DNA from 4 places in the Mesorhizobium loti R88b genome. Region 3 is predicted to be linked to each of the others. Evidence: riboswitches for the same ligand, from Rfam matches in the RefSeq annotation. Region 3 holds a riboswitch; each other region holds the start of a gene.
What was found. A riboswitch is a leader RNA that binds a small molecule or an ion and turns the genes downstream of it on or off. The one in region 3 is predicted to bind cobalamin.
Positions count from the first base shown of each region.

Region 1 (3,182 bases), 3.3 Mb from region 3:
CGGCATATGGCCGCCGAGCAATTCGAGCTCCTTGCGGAAGATGATCTCTTCGGCGCGCCGCGCGCAATTGACGAAGCCGACATCGGTCCATGGCGCGCAGTCGTTCAGCCAGCGCAGCATCGACATCATCGGCGTCACGCCCGAACCGGCCGAGATGAACAGATATTTGGCCGCCGGATGGCTGTGCAGCGAGAAGTCGCCACTCGGTCCATAGGCCTTGACGTGCGAGCCGGGCTTCAGATGGTCGAACATCCAGCGTGTGCCGATGCTGCCCGCCTGCGCCTTCACCGTCACCGCGATGGAGAACGGCCGTGACGGCGACGACGACAGCGTATAGGTGCGCATCAGCGGCCCGTCTGGCGCCGGCAGCTCCAGCGTCACGAACTGGCCCGGCTTGTAGCGGAACCAGGTCTGGTTGTCGGAGCGGAAGGTGAAGGTCTTCACGTCAGGCGCCTCGTCGCTGACGCCGATCACTTCCAGCACCTGGAGCCTGTCGTTCCAGGGCGCCATCTGATCGAGATGGCGATAAAGCCCAAGGTCAGTCATGGCGTTCATTCCTCAACCTCTCAAGCCACGCTGCGCAGCGCCGGCCGGCCGCCTTCGGCCAGGCGCGGACCGATGAAGCGCGCGTACCAGTCGACGAACTGGATCACGCCGCCCTCATGCAGCTCCGAATAGGGGCCGGGTTCATAGGCCGGCGACAGGATGCCAAGGGCGTTTTCCTCGACGATGCGGCGGTCCTGGTCGTTGGTCTCGGTCCAGACATGGGTGAGCTCGGCAAGATCGTAGTCGACGCCCTCGACCGCATCCTTGTGCACCAGCCATTTGGTCGTCACCGCGGTTTCCGTGGCGCTGATCGGCAGCACGCGGAAAGTAACGGCATGGTCGATGAGGATGTGGTTCCACGTCGTCGGGTAGTGATAGTGCATCAAGGTGCCGATGCGGTCGGCCGAGACGCTGTCGGACAGGTTCTTCTTCACCGCGCGCTTGCCGGTCATCGTGTAACTGACCGCATCGCGCAGCAGCCGTGCGCGCGTGGCGCGGTATTGTCCGGCTGGATCGATGCGGAACTTGCTCGGCAGGCCGGCGGCCTCGCATTTCGCCCAGTGCGCCAGCATTTCGGGATCGCTGTCGGCGCCTTGCACGCCGGTCACGGTCGGTGCTTCCGGGAAGGTCTTGCAGAGTTCCGGGTGGTTACCGGCGCAATGGTAGCATTCGCGGTTGTTTTCCCAGACGAGTTTCCAGTTGCCCTTCTCGACAATGGTGCTCTCGAAGGCGACCTTCGCCTCGCCCAGCCGGTGTGGCTTGAGATAGGGTTCGATCATCGCCCGCATCGGCGCGAAGTCGGCCGGCTCCTTTGCCAAACAGATGAAGATGTAGCCGGCGACACTTTCGCAGGCGACCGGCTTCAGGCTGAACTGGCTCTTGTCGAAACCGTCGGCCATCTGGCGGGCGAACAGCAGGCGGCCGTCCAACTCATAGGTCCACTGGTGATAGGGGCAGACCAGTTTGGCGGCGGTGCCCTTGTCGGTGTTGCAGACACGGCTGCCGCGATGGCGGCAGGAATTGTGGAAAGCGTTGATCTTGCCCTGCTGGTCGCGCACCAGCACGACCGGATAGTCGCCGATCTGCACGGTGATGAAGCTGCCGGGCTTCGGCAGTTCGCAATCATGGCCGATGAACAGCCAGTCGCGATACCAGATCAGCTCCATGTCCAGCTTGAAGTAGTCCGGGTCGGTGTAGAAGGGTTGTTCGAGCGAGAACCCGTCCCTGCGGCTGTTCAAGAGCCTCAGCATGTCGTTGCGAGCATCCATGTCCTGTCCTCATACTTCAAGGACTGAACTGGTGGTGACGGAGGAAGGACCGGACGCAGGCCGGCGGAAGCCGGGCATGCACCATCCGCCTCTTGACCGCCCACCGCGATCAGTCGAGTTCAACAATCTCGGGCTGGTTTCCGGGCTCTGGAGTTGTCCTTTCGGACCATCGCGACACCTTCCCAGGCTTTCGCCCAGTGGTCTCCCGTTGCGACTTGAACTCCACCACCGTTGCGGGGGCAGCGCCGGATTCTGACCGGCTTCCCAATTCTCCGTTCCGTGGTCACGAAGCGGCACCTGAGATGCAGTCATCTAATCACGGCAGCGATCGCGACATCGGCATGAAAGCGACATCGTATCCATGCGGCGCGACACGCCGGACGAAACGCTCCGGCCAGCGATTGAACGGCTGAGATTCTGTTTTGTTCAGCAATCTGTGCTGTTTCGAATCGTCTCTTGTCCGGCTCCTGGCGCGGGGAAAACAGGCCAACGGTATCGAAAAGTGACTATTAGCAACTTCTAAAATCGAACCGAACGGTTCGTTTCTGTTGACAATGCGTGCAGGACGGTGTGAACGCTGACGCCCGGATACACTCGGTGAGTGGGTCGTGAAATTTATCTAAGTAGCTGTATCATATGCATAAAACAAGATGGTCGGCATGCTTATTAAAATTACAAGATGTAAAATCATGGCCCAGGCGGAACAACTTCGTGATTGGAATCCGGCAGACGGCTTACCCACATCGGGGCTGTCCGAACGACGCGATTTCATTCCCAAGACACGCCGCTAGACGGACAGCAAAAATACTGGAGTACTTAAAATGAAAAAGATCATTCTCACTGCCGCCGCCCTTCTGGCCATTTCCGGCAGCGCCTTCGCTGGTAGCGACCACTACGGTTCGAATGCCCCTGCAGCCGCCGCTGTCGACAGCTCGCACACCGCTTCGATCAAGAAGTCGGAACCGGCTGCTCAGACGCCTGTCACGGGTGCCGACCACAACCTCTTCGGCAACAACTAACTGTCGATCACCAGCAGGCGGTGGGCTTGGCTCGCCGCCCTGGCGAAACTGGAAGAATTCAGGAGACTTGAAATGAAGAAGATCATCCTTGCTGCCGCCGCCGTTCTGGCCATCTCCGGCAGCGCTTTCGCTGGCAGCGACAACTATGGGTCCAATGGCGCCAACCAGGCTGCTGTCACCGCGACCGACGGCTCGTACACGGCCTCGATCGACAAGTCGCAGCCGGCTGCCCAGGCGCCTGTCCAGGGTGCCGACCGCAACCTCTTCGGCCACTAACAACCGATTCCCTGGGCGGCGGGTTTGCCCCGCCGCTCCGGTGAAATGCAAAATTCAGGAGATTTGAAATGAA
Region 1 is NZ_CP033367.1:459,151-462,332, reverse strand. It holds gene EB235_RS02110 (hybrid-cluster NAD(P)-dependent oxidoreductase) at 1-546, opposite strand, end outside; gene EB235_RS02105 (aromatic ring-hydroxylating oxygenase subunit alpha) at 567-1,814, opposite strand; cobalamin riboswitch at 1,929-2,130, opposite strand; gene EB235_RS02100 (DUF680 domain-containing protein) at 2,636-2,833, shown strand; gene EB235_RS02095 (DUF680 domain-containing protein) at 2,906-3,109, shown strand; gene EB235_RS02090 (DUF680 domain-containing protein) at 3,178-3,182, shown strand, end outside.
Region 1: another riboswitch for cobalamin. It lies ahead of EB235_RS02105 (aromatic ring-hydroxylating oxygenase subunit alpha); the one in region 3 lies ahead of EB235_RS18515 (DUF1636 family protein).

Region 2 (3,182 bases), 1.8 Mb from region 3:
TCATGATGCGGACCTGGCCGTTCATTGTCTTTCGCATGATCGTCTATTTCGGCATCACGCTGGCCTACATCATGGCGACCGGCACCGGCGCCTCGGTCGGCTATGGCGTCGGCCATATCTCCACAGATCCAGATGGCCCATTGTCCTTTGCCCTGTGGGGCGGCGTGGTCGGTTTCGGCATCGTCTCGATCGCCGTCTACTGGATCCGCGAATACATCCTCTACGTCGTCAAGGCTGGCCATATCGCCGTCATGGTGCATCTGATTGATGGCCGGGATGTTCCCGACGGCCAGAACCAGATCGCCTATGCCAAGCAAGTTGTCACAGAGCGTTTCGCCGAGGCCAACATCCTTTTTGTCGTCGACCAGCTGGTTAAGGGCGCCATCCGTGCCATCACCGGCCTGCTCGGCGGCATCGCCGCTTTCCTGCCGATTCCGGGCCTGAGCGGCCTGGTCTCTTTCATCAACACCGTGATCCGCCTGTCGCTGACCTATGTTGACGAGATCATCCTCGGCTACAACATCCGCATCAACTCATCCTCGCCGTTTGAGACGGCGCGCCAAGGCGTCGTGCTCTATGCCCAGAACGGCAAGGTCATGGTCAAGAACGCCGTCTGGCTGGCGGTCATCATGTGGGGCGTGTCGTTCGTCATCTTCCTGCTGATGCTGGCCCCGGCCGCAGCCATTCTTTTCATGATGCCCGGGCAGCTTGCCGGCTGGGCCTTCGTCCTCGCCATCGTCTTTGCCTGGGCCTTCAAGGCTGCCTTCATTGAACCCTTCGCCATCGCCTGCCTGATGCAGGTCTATTTCAAGACCATCGAGGGCCAGGTGCCAGATCCGGCCTGGGACGCCCGGCTGGCCGAGGCGTCGTCGAAGTTCAGGGAACTCAAGGACAAGGCGCTCGCCTCCTTCGGCGGCTCGCGCTGGGGCACTGCGGGCGCGACGCGCTGATCAGCGCAAGGCGCCGGCGCAACAGCAACGGTGTTGAGATGTGCCACCGCTGACTTGAGTGGTGTCTCACCTTGCCCGCAAAAAATCTCGCTCATGATCAGTTCGGGCAGCGGCAAGCGCCGGCCCCAGCCATGCGTTTCAAGGTCCGGTCTCGGCGCGAACTCGGAGACACGGCCGACGCAGAGATAGGCAATCGGCGTCACGTGCTCGGGAATCGACAGCAGGCTTTTCAATGCCTGCGGCTCGATGATGCTGACCCAGCCGACACCGACGCCTTCGGCCCGCGCGGCCAGCCAGAAATTCTGCACCGCGCAGACCGTGCTGTAGAGATCCATCTCCGGATTGTGCGAGCGTCCGAGCGGCGAACCCTTCGAGCGTTCGCGATCACAAGTGATGCAGATGTTGAGCGCGCTTTCGCAGATGCCTTCCAGCTTGAGCTTGCGGTAGAGCGCCTGCCGCTCTGCCTCGATTTCAGACAGTTCCTGTTCGCGCGCGGCCAGGAACAAGTCACGCACCTTCTCTCGCCGTGCGGCATCGCGAATGACGATGAAGTTCCATGGCTGCATGAAGCCGACCGATGGCGCGTGATGGGCCGCAAGCAGCAGCCGCGCCAGCACCTCATCGTCGATCGCGGTTGGCAGGAAATGGCTGCGCACGTCGCGCCGTGTGAACATGGCGCGGTAGACCGCGTCACGCGCTGTCTGGTCGAATCCGTCGCCCATAGGAGCGGTCATGTGTTCCGGCATCGCGTGTCCCCTTGCGATTGCAATAGTTTGACATCGTCAGAGCGCACTTTGTGCGTCCAAGTGGACGCACGTTGCTCTGATGCCACCCGCCTGACCATGCGGATGACGATGCCTGCCAGGCCGGTCTTCTGGCTCGGGATCAACCCGCGTCCGGTGCCTTCCCGTCATCGACAGTGGCATTTACCGGCGCGGTCCCCCTCACAGCGTTGGGCACGCCACGGAGTTCAACCGTGTTCCCGATTCTCCCGCCAGAGCATTTGCAGCCAAGTGGAATCACTTGGCGTCGCAGAATGCGGCTAAATAAATAGACCGGCGGGCACCAGGCAGTGGCGGCGACCTTACGCCGAAGCGCCCGCGGCGCCAACCCCCGCGGCGACGCCAATGGACGCGGGCGTGATTTTCCCCAGCCATCAAGCCGCAACGCATGGCCATCGCGGCGCCGGGGCACTAGATAGGGAGCATGACAACCCGTCTCTACACGCACCCGATCTTCCTCGAACACCTCACGCCGCCCGGCCATCCCGAGCGGCCGGACCGCTTGCGCGCCATCGAGCGCGTCCTCGACGACGAGGCCTTTGCCGCACTCGACCGCGTCAAGGCGCCGGAGGGCGATGAGGCCACCATCCTCTATGCGCATCCAGCCGATTTCGTCGCCCGCGTGCGCGCCGCCATTCCTGACGAGGGCATCGCCCGCATCGACGCCGACACCACGGCCAGCCCGAAGAGCTGGCAAGCGGTGATCACCGCGATCGGCGCCGCCAATGCGGCCGTCGACGATGTCTTTTCGGGCCGCGCCGACAATGTCTTCGTCGCCGCCCGCCCGCCTGGCCACCACGCCGAAAAAAACACGGCGATGGGCTTCTGCTTCTTCAACACGGCGGCGATCGCTGCCCGCTATGCGCAGAAGAAGCATGGCGTCGAGCGTGTTGCCGTCGTCGACTGGGATGTGCATCACGGCAACGGCACGCAGGATATCTTCTGGGATGATCCGTCGGTGCTCTATTGCTCGACGCATCAGATGCCGCTTTATCCCGGCACCGGCGCGAAGAGCGAGACCGGAGCCGGCAACATCGTCAACGCGCCCTTGGCGCCACAGACCGGCAGCGAGGTGTTTCGCGATGCGTTCCTGTCGCGCGTGCTGCCGGCGCTCGACAATTTCGCGCCCGATCTGATCATCATTTCGGCCGGGTTTGACGCGCACCATCGCGATCCGCTGGCCGAGATCAATCTGACCGAGGACGATTTCGACTGGGCAACCGGGCAGCTGATGCAGCGCGCGGCCCGCCACAGCGGCAACCGGCTCGTCAGCCTGCTCGAGGGCGGCTACGATCTGCAGGGACTGGCATTTTCAGTCGCCGCTCATGTCGGGCGACTGATGAAAGGATGAATGATGGCTGCTGAGACCAACGAAGACGTCAAGGCGATGAGCTTCGAGCAGGCACTCGACGCGCTGGAGAAGATCGTCGATGATCTGGAGCGTGGCGAC
Region 2 is NZ_CP033367.1:5,645,877-5,649,058, reverse strand. It holds gene EB235_RS27710 (hypothetical protein) at 1-950, shown strand, start outside; partial or broken gene bluB (5,6-dimethylbenzimidazole synthase) at 1,115-1,624, opposite strand; cobalamin riboswitch at 1,798-1,978, opposite strand; gene EB235_RS27700 (histone deacetylase family protein) at 2,157-3,083, shown strand; gene EB235_RS27695 (exodeoxyribonuclease VII small subunit) at 3,087-3,182, shown strand, end outside.
Region 2: another riboswitch for cobalamin. It lies ahead of bluB (5,6-dimethylbenzimidazole synthase); the one in region 3 lies ahead of EB235_RS18515 (DUF1636 family protein).

Region 3 (3,182 bases):
AACGGTCGCGGTCGGAACGGCTCTTCAAGTTCCACTATCGCATCGAAATCTACACGCCCGCCGAAAAGCGCCAATACGGCTATTACGTCCTGCCCTTCCTGCTCGGCGACAAGATCGTGGCACGAGTCGACCTCAGGGCCGACCGACCGGGGAGCATTCTGCGCGTCCATGCCGCCTACCCCGAACTCGGCGCACCGCCTGAGACCGCTGCTCAGCTCTTCGAGGAATTGGAGCAGATGCAGGGCTGGCTTGGCCTTGAACGCATGGAAGTGACGCCTGCCGGCGATCTAGGCCCGGCGCTGCTGGATGCGTTCAACAGCCAGAGCCGCTCTTGACATCAGCCGCCGGCCGCAGACGTTTGAGGCGTTTTTGTCAGCCCAGGTTCAATGATGGCATCGCAACAAGTTCTCGACCTGATCCACGAAGCGCTTATCGCGCATGGGATCAAAGCCGTACGTGGACAGTACGACGTCCGGCTTGAACTGGAGGACCTGCGCTTCGAAGCCGAGATTTTCAACAGGGGGCAACAAGACTCTACCCACAGATTGGTCGTCGAGATCTACATCTTCTCGCCCCTGCTGGAGACTCAGCCAGCCATCGAATCGTTTGTCGGCATGGGCAGCACGCGCGAAGAAGCGACATTCCAGGCATTCGGAAAGTTCCTGATCGGCGTATTTCATGTGCTGATCGAGGGCCTCGCGCATCATGTCTGCGAGAACATGCAAGCCGAAATCGAGTTCTGGCGTCGGAATGATGCCGGTTGGAAGGTCTTTGGCGGACCTGTGATCACCCAGGCTGCGGCAGAATCCACGCTCAACCAAGCATATCCGGCGTTCTATGCCCGTTTGGAAAGACTGTTCGCGGCCAATGTTCGCCCCGGCAGTCATTTTGTGCGGATATTCCTGGCGAGCCATGACGGAGCAATGGTCGGTCACGAAGTTGTCCTGGACAACGAAACATGGCCGGAAGGCCAGGAGCTTCTCGTTGGCCAGGATTGGCATCACGGCGATGGCTACCAGGCAGTGCGCCAAGTCATTCTTGCGTTACCAGAAGAGAGACCGGTTGCGCTGAGCCGTTGGGCGCAGCTGGGCAAGAAAATCCTGCGGCGCTGAATACAGCTGGTTGGCGATCTCGCCTACCGCGCGTTGACACCGCCACCTGCAAAAGCCTAAATCCGGTCCAGACGGTCCCTTGCCCGCAACGGCAAGGGCTAAGAGGGAATGCGGTGCGGGATTTCGATCTCAAATCCGCGGCTGTCCCCGCAACTGTAAGCGAAGAGCCAAGGCCGAAAGCCACTGGGAGTTCCCGGGAAGGCGGCTATCCAAGGCGATGACCCGCGAGCCAGGAGACCTGCCGTCTGCGACAGAAGAATCCGATCGCCCGGCGGGTTTCCGGGCAAGGAGCCCGGCTTTTTGGACCAGAACAGCAGTTTTTCGGCTGGCACAGCGGACAATGCGTCCGGCGACAGTGAAGCCTTGGCCGGCGTCACCGTCATCGTCTGCGCCTCCTGCCGCAATGAGGCCGGCTCCGACGCGCATCCCCGCGCCGGCGAACTTTTGGCCGAAGATACGCGCCGCGCCGCAGCGGCCGACAATATCCGCGTCCGCACGGTCGAATGTCTCGGCAATTGCAAGCGCCGGCTCAGCGCCGCGATCCTGCGCGATGGCTGCTGGAGCTATGTCTTCGGCGACCTGACCTTGACCAGCGGCCCCGACCTTATCACCGGCGCAAAACTCTTCGCCACCTCGACCGACGGCCTCATCCCATGGCGCGGCCGGCCTGATTCCCTCAAGCGCGGCCTCGTGGCGCGTATTCCACCTCTCGACATGCTGAAGGACCAACCATGAGCGCTCCAAATCCGGCCGGCAATCTCTCCCGAGTACCCTGCACCGTTGTCACCGGCTTCCTCGGCGCCGGCAAGACCACGCTGGTCCGCCATCTCCTGGAAAACGCCGGCGGCAAGCGTATCGCGATCATCGTCAACGAGTTCGGCGACATCGGCATCGACGGCGAGATCCTGAAGGGCTGCGGCATCGACACCTGCCCGGAGGAAAACATAGTCGAACTGGCCAATGGCTGCATCTGCTGCACCGTCGCCGACGATTTCGTGCCGGCGCTGGACAAGATCCTGTCGCTGACGCCGAAAGTCGACCATATCCTGATCGAGACGTCCGGCCTGGCCCTGCCCAAGCCGCTTGTCCAGGCCTTCCAGTGGCCGTCGGTAAAGAGCCGCGTAACCGTCGACGGCGTCATCGCCGTGGTCGACGGCCCCGCGCTGGCCGAAGGCCGCGTCGCCAACGACATGGACGCCCTGCAGGCGCAGCGTGCTCAGGACGACAGCCTCGACCATGACGACCCGGTCGAGGAAGTGTTCGAGGATCAGATCGCCTGCGCCGACCTGATCATCCTGTCGAAGAGCGACCTGATGGACGCCGCCGGTTCGGCCCGCGCCAATGCCATCATCAATGAACATTCCGCCCGCGCGGTAAAAATCGTGCCGACATCGCATGGCAAGGTCGATCCCTCCGTGCTGCTCGGCCTCGGGCTCGCCGTCGAGGACGACATCGAGAACCGCAAGTCCCATCATGACGGCGCCTTCGACCACGAGCATGACGACTTCGACACCTTCATCGTCGACATTCCCTCGATCGCCAATCCCGACGAACTGGCAAAGCGCGTCGCCACCGCCGCCGAACAGGAAAACGTGCTGCGCGTGAAGGGTTTCGTCGAAGTCGGCGGCAAGCCGATGCGGCTTTTGCTGCAGGCCGTCGGCCCGCGCGTCAATCACTACTATGACCGCGCCTGGACGGCCGAGGACGATCGCCGCTCGCGTCTCGTCGTCATCGGCCTGAAGGGGCTGAACCGCCCGGCAATCGAAGCTATACTCGCCGGCTGACGCCAAGCAGCCAAAGCAATTCCAGGAAAAGTGTGAAGCGGTTTTCCCACAGGAATTGCGCAAAAAACAAGGAGATAGAGCGGTTCGCCGTTTCCGTGAAACGGTGAACCGCGCTAGACCGCAATGCACATACTCGCCACCACGTCCGCCTCGCTCGACGATCTCGCCGAGCCGATCGATCTGCGGCAGACGCCGGCGGATATCGTGGCGCTGTCCTTCACCGACAGCGATCTCGCCGGACTGGCGGCCGCGTGGAAGGTCGATGCCGGCAGCCTGCCCTCGATGC
Region 3 is NZ_CP033367.1:3,796,029-3,799,210, reverse strand. It holds gene EB235_RS18525 (winged helix-turn-helix domain-containing protein) at 1-335, shown strand, start outside; gene EB235_RS18520 (DUF6348 family protein) at 387-1,112, shown strand; cobalamin riboswitch at 1,168-1,372, shown strand; gene EB235_RS18515 (DUF1636 family protein) at 1,413-1,847, shown strand; gene cobW (cobalamin biosynthesis protein CobW) at 1,844-2,896, shown strand; gene cobN (cobaltochelatase subunit CobN) at 3,020-3,182, shown strand, end outside.

Region 4 (3,182 bases), 2.9 Mb from region 3:
GAAGGCGAAGCCGCGGAGCTGCTCAGCGAAATATTGCACCATATCGTTGCGCTCGAATTCGCCGTGGACCAGCACGTCGAGTCCGATCTCTTCTTGCCAGCGAACGGCGGCTTCTATCTCTTTTTTCAGGAAGGCCTCATAGTCGACGTAACTCAGCTCGCCCTTGGCATGGGCTGCCCGCGCCTTGCGAACCTCGGCTGTTTGCGGGAAGGAGCCGATCGTCGTGGTGGGGAAGGATGGCAAGCCAAACGTGTCGCCCTGAAGCTTGGAGCGCACGTCGAATGCGCTCTTCCGGCGCGTCATGGCGACCTTGATGCTGGCGACCCGACCTTCGACGAGCGGATCATGCACCTTAGCGGATGTCGCGCGAGCGGCGGCAGCCTCAGCCGACGCCTCTAGTTCGGCGGCGACCGCGTCCCGGCCTTCGGCCAGCGCACGGGCGAGCACGACCAGCTCGTCGGTCTTTTGCGCCGCGAAGGCGAGCCACGATTTCACATCCGCATCGAGTGCCGTCTCCATGTCCAGGTCGATCGGCACATGCAGCATCGAGCAGGACGGGGCGATCTCCACGCGGTCCCGCGGCCAACCGGCGACGATCGGCTTGATGCGGTCAAGCATGGCAGGCAGGTTCGCGCGCCAGACGTTGCGGCCGTCGATCAGCCCGAGCGAGAGCACAAGGTCCTTCTGCGCGAGCCGGCCGACGGTCTCCAACTGCTCTGGAGCGCGCACGAGATCGACGTGCAGTCCCGCCACGGGCAGAGAAATCGCGGTCTCGAGATTGTCTCCCAGCGATCCGAAATAGGTAGCGACCATGATCTTCAACTCCGGTGCTGCTTTTGACAGCCGGCAGTAGGCGAATTGGAGCGCATCCCGTTCGTTGGGAACCAGATCGACCACGAGCGCCGGCTCATCGATCTGCACCCAATCGGCTCCCGCGAGCTTCAGCCTCCGCAGGAGCTCCTCGTAGACGGGCAGCAGCCGTGGCAGGAGCGCGATAGGGTTGAAACCTTCCTCAGGTGACTTCGCCAACTTGAGAAAGGTAACCGGTCCAAGCAGGACCGGGCGCGTGTGGATGCCGAGCGCCTTGGCCTCGAGGAAATGATCGACCGGTTTCGCCGACGAGAGGGCAAAGCTCTGATCGTCGGTAAGTTCCGGCACAATGTAGTGATAGTTGGTGTCGAACCATTTGGTCATTTCCATCGCGGCAAGGCCATGCCCGTTGGCCGCATGCTCGTCACCGGCATGTCCGCAATCAGCGGCCTGATCTTGGTTGCCGCGCGCCATGGCGAAATAGGTATCGAGTGGGACCTCGCCGTCAGTCCAGACGTATCGTGCCGGCACGGCGCCGACCATGGCGACGGTGTCGAGCACATGGTCATAAAGCGAGAAATCGTTGGACGGGATTTTCGACACGCCGCGATCGTGCTGCTCCCTCCAGCTGGCGGCGCGTAGCGCCTTCGCCGTCGCGAGCAGGTCGGCAGCGGGAGATTTTCCGGACCAGTAGCTTTCAAGCGCGAATTTCAGTTCCCGCCGTCGACCGATACGCGGCACGCCGAGCGTTGCCACAGGAATTTGTTGAGAGACAGTCATGCCATACCCCGATGGTTGGGGCGTGGGGACAAGGAACGCGCGAGCAGGCGGCACGAAGCCGGGCTACTGCGGCCACCGAGACACCCCGCCCGTGGACGTTGTTCGTCGTGGCAGGTCTCCTGGCTCGCGGGTCAAAGCCTCTGCCCGTCTTCCCGAGGCCGTTCGCCTCAGTGACACCAATGGGCTTGGCTCGCCGCTAACAGTTGCGGGGGCAGCGCCGGCATCGCACCGGCTTCCCTCTTAGCTCCGCTACGGCAGTGCCGCGCGGAGAACCACGACATGCGCACAATCACAGCAGCTTCGCTCCTTGTCAATACATATAACGAGATGTTTATGTGATGATGCGAATAGTGCCCTTGCGCTGATCGGTCTCTTTCGCCCAAAGCCGCTTACGATGCCGCCTCTTATCAGTGCAGGCTCGGAGAGATCCTTGTCCCCATCGGCGACGCCGGATCAGATCGAGGTCGCCGGGCTCAAGAGCGTAAAGTGGGGCGAGGCCGTCACGGTCCGCCGGGAATCCCGGTATTTGTTCCCCGCTCGGCTTTGCTCAGCGTGCTTGCGCACTCGCCCATCAGCACGCTGATAACATGTCCGGAAGCGGAAAGGAGAGGTGGCGCCTCAGGTCGGCGGACTGGGGCTGGGCCGCCAGCGTCTCGAACAACTGCGCGGGGATCGCCTCGACCTGCTGCGCGAGCAGCTTCACCCTGCGATTGCTGAAGGCCGGCGCCACGATCGTGCGTAACCGGGCATGCTCGCCCCCCTCGTGCGAGACCAGCCACCCCGGCGAACCGAGAATCACCGAATCCGGGGTGAATGCGGCACTCTCTAAGCGACGGAAGGGCGGAAGCTGACCGGCAGGCGCTGCGGGCAGCGAATGACGTAAGACGGCATGTAGACGACGTCCTCCGCAGCGATGGTCAGCGCCAGATCCTCCAGCCGCCCGAACAGCGCGGGGAAGGCGCAGCGCAATTCCAGGCGCGCCAGCGCAGCGCCCAGGCAGGAATGCGGCCCCTCGCCGAACGACAAATGCGGGTTGTGCCGCCGGGTGACATCGAATCTGTCGGCGCCAGGACCGAAGGCCTTTTCGTCCCCGTTCGCCGCATCGAACGCCATCAGGACGGCATCGCCGCGGCGGACCATGCATCCGTCGATCTCCACGTCCTGGGTGGCATAGCGGAACGGCAGATTGGCCGCTGAGCTGCCCCAGCGCAGGATCTCCTCGATCGCCTGTGACCACGGAACTTGGCCGCTGCGCACCAGGTGCAGTTGCTGCGGATGCGTCAGCAATGCCAGCACGCCATTGCCGATGACGCCGGCGGTGGTCACGAAGCCCGCAGAGAGCACCATGAACAGCATGTCGATGAGCTCGGTGTCGGAAACGAGCTCGCCTTTGTCACGCGCGACGATCAGGGCCGAAGCCAGATCATCGCCGAGCTGGCCCCGCTTGAGCGCGATCAGGCGACGGAAGAACTCCGGGATGCGCTGCCGCGTCTGTCGCACCTCTTCGGCTGTGGCGGAGGTGTTGGCCAGGCTGTAGGTGAGCGCGACGATCTCTTCGCGCTGTTCGTCCGGCAAACCGAACAGTTCGGCGA
Region 4 is NZ_CP033367.1:6,744,630-6,747,811, reverse strand. It holds gene metE (5-methyltetrahydropteroyltriglutamate--homocysteine S-methyltransferase) at 1-1,566, opposite strand, end outside; cobalamin riboswitch at 1,683-1,882, opposite strand; partial or broken gene EB235_RS32605 (cytochrome P450) at 2,174-2,449, opposite strand; gene EB235_RS32600 (cytochrome P450 family protein) at 2,416-3,182, opposite strand, start outside.
Region 4: another riboswitch for cobalamin. It lies ahead of metE (5-methyltetrahydropteroyltriglutamate--homocysteine S-methyltransferase); the one in region 3 lies ahead of EB235_RS18515 (DUF1636 family protein).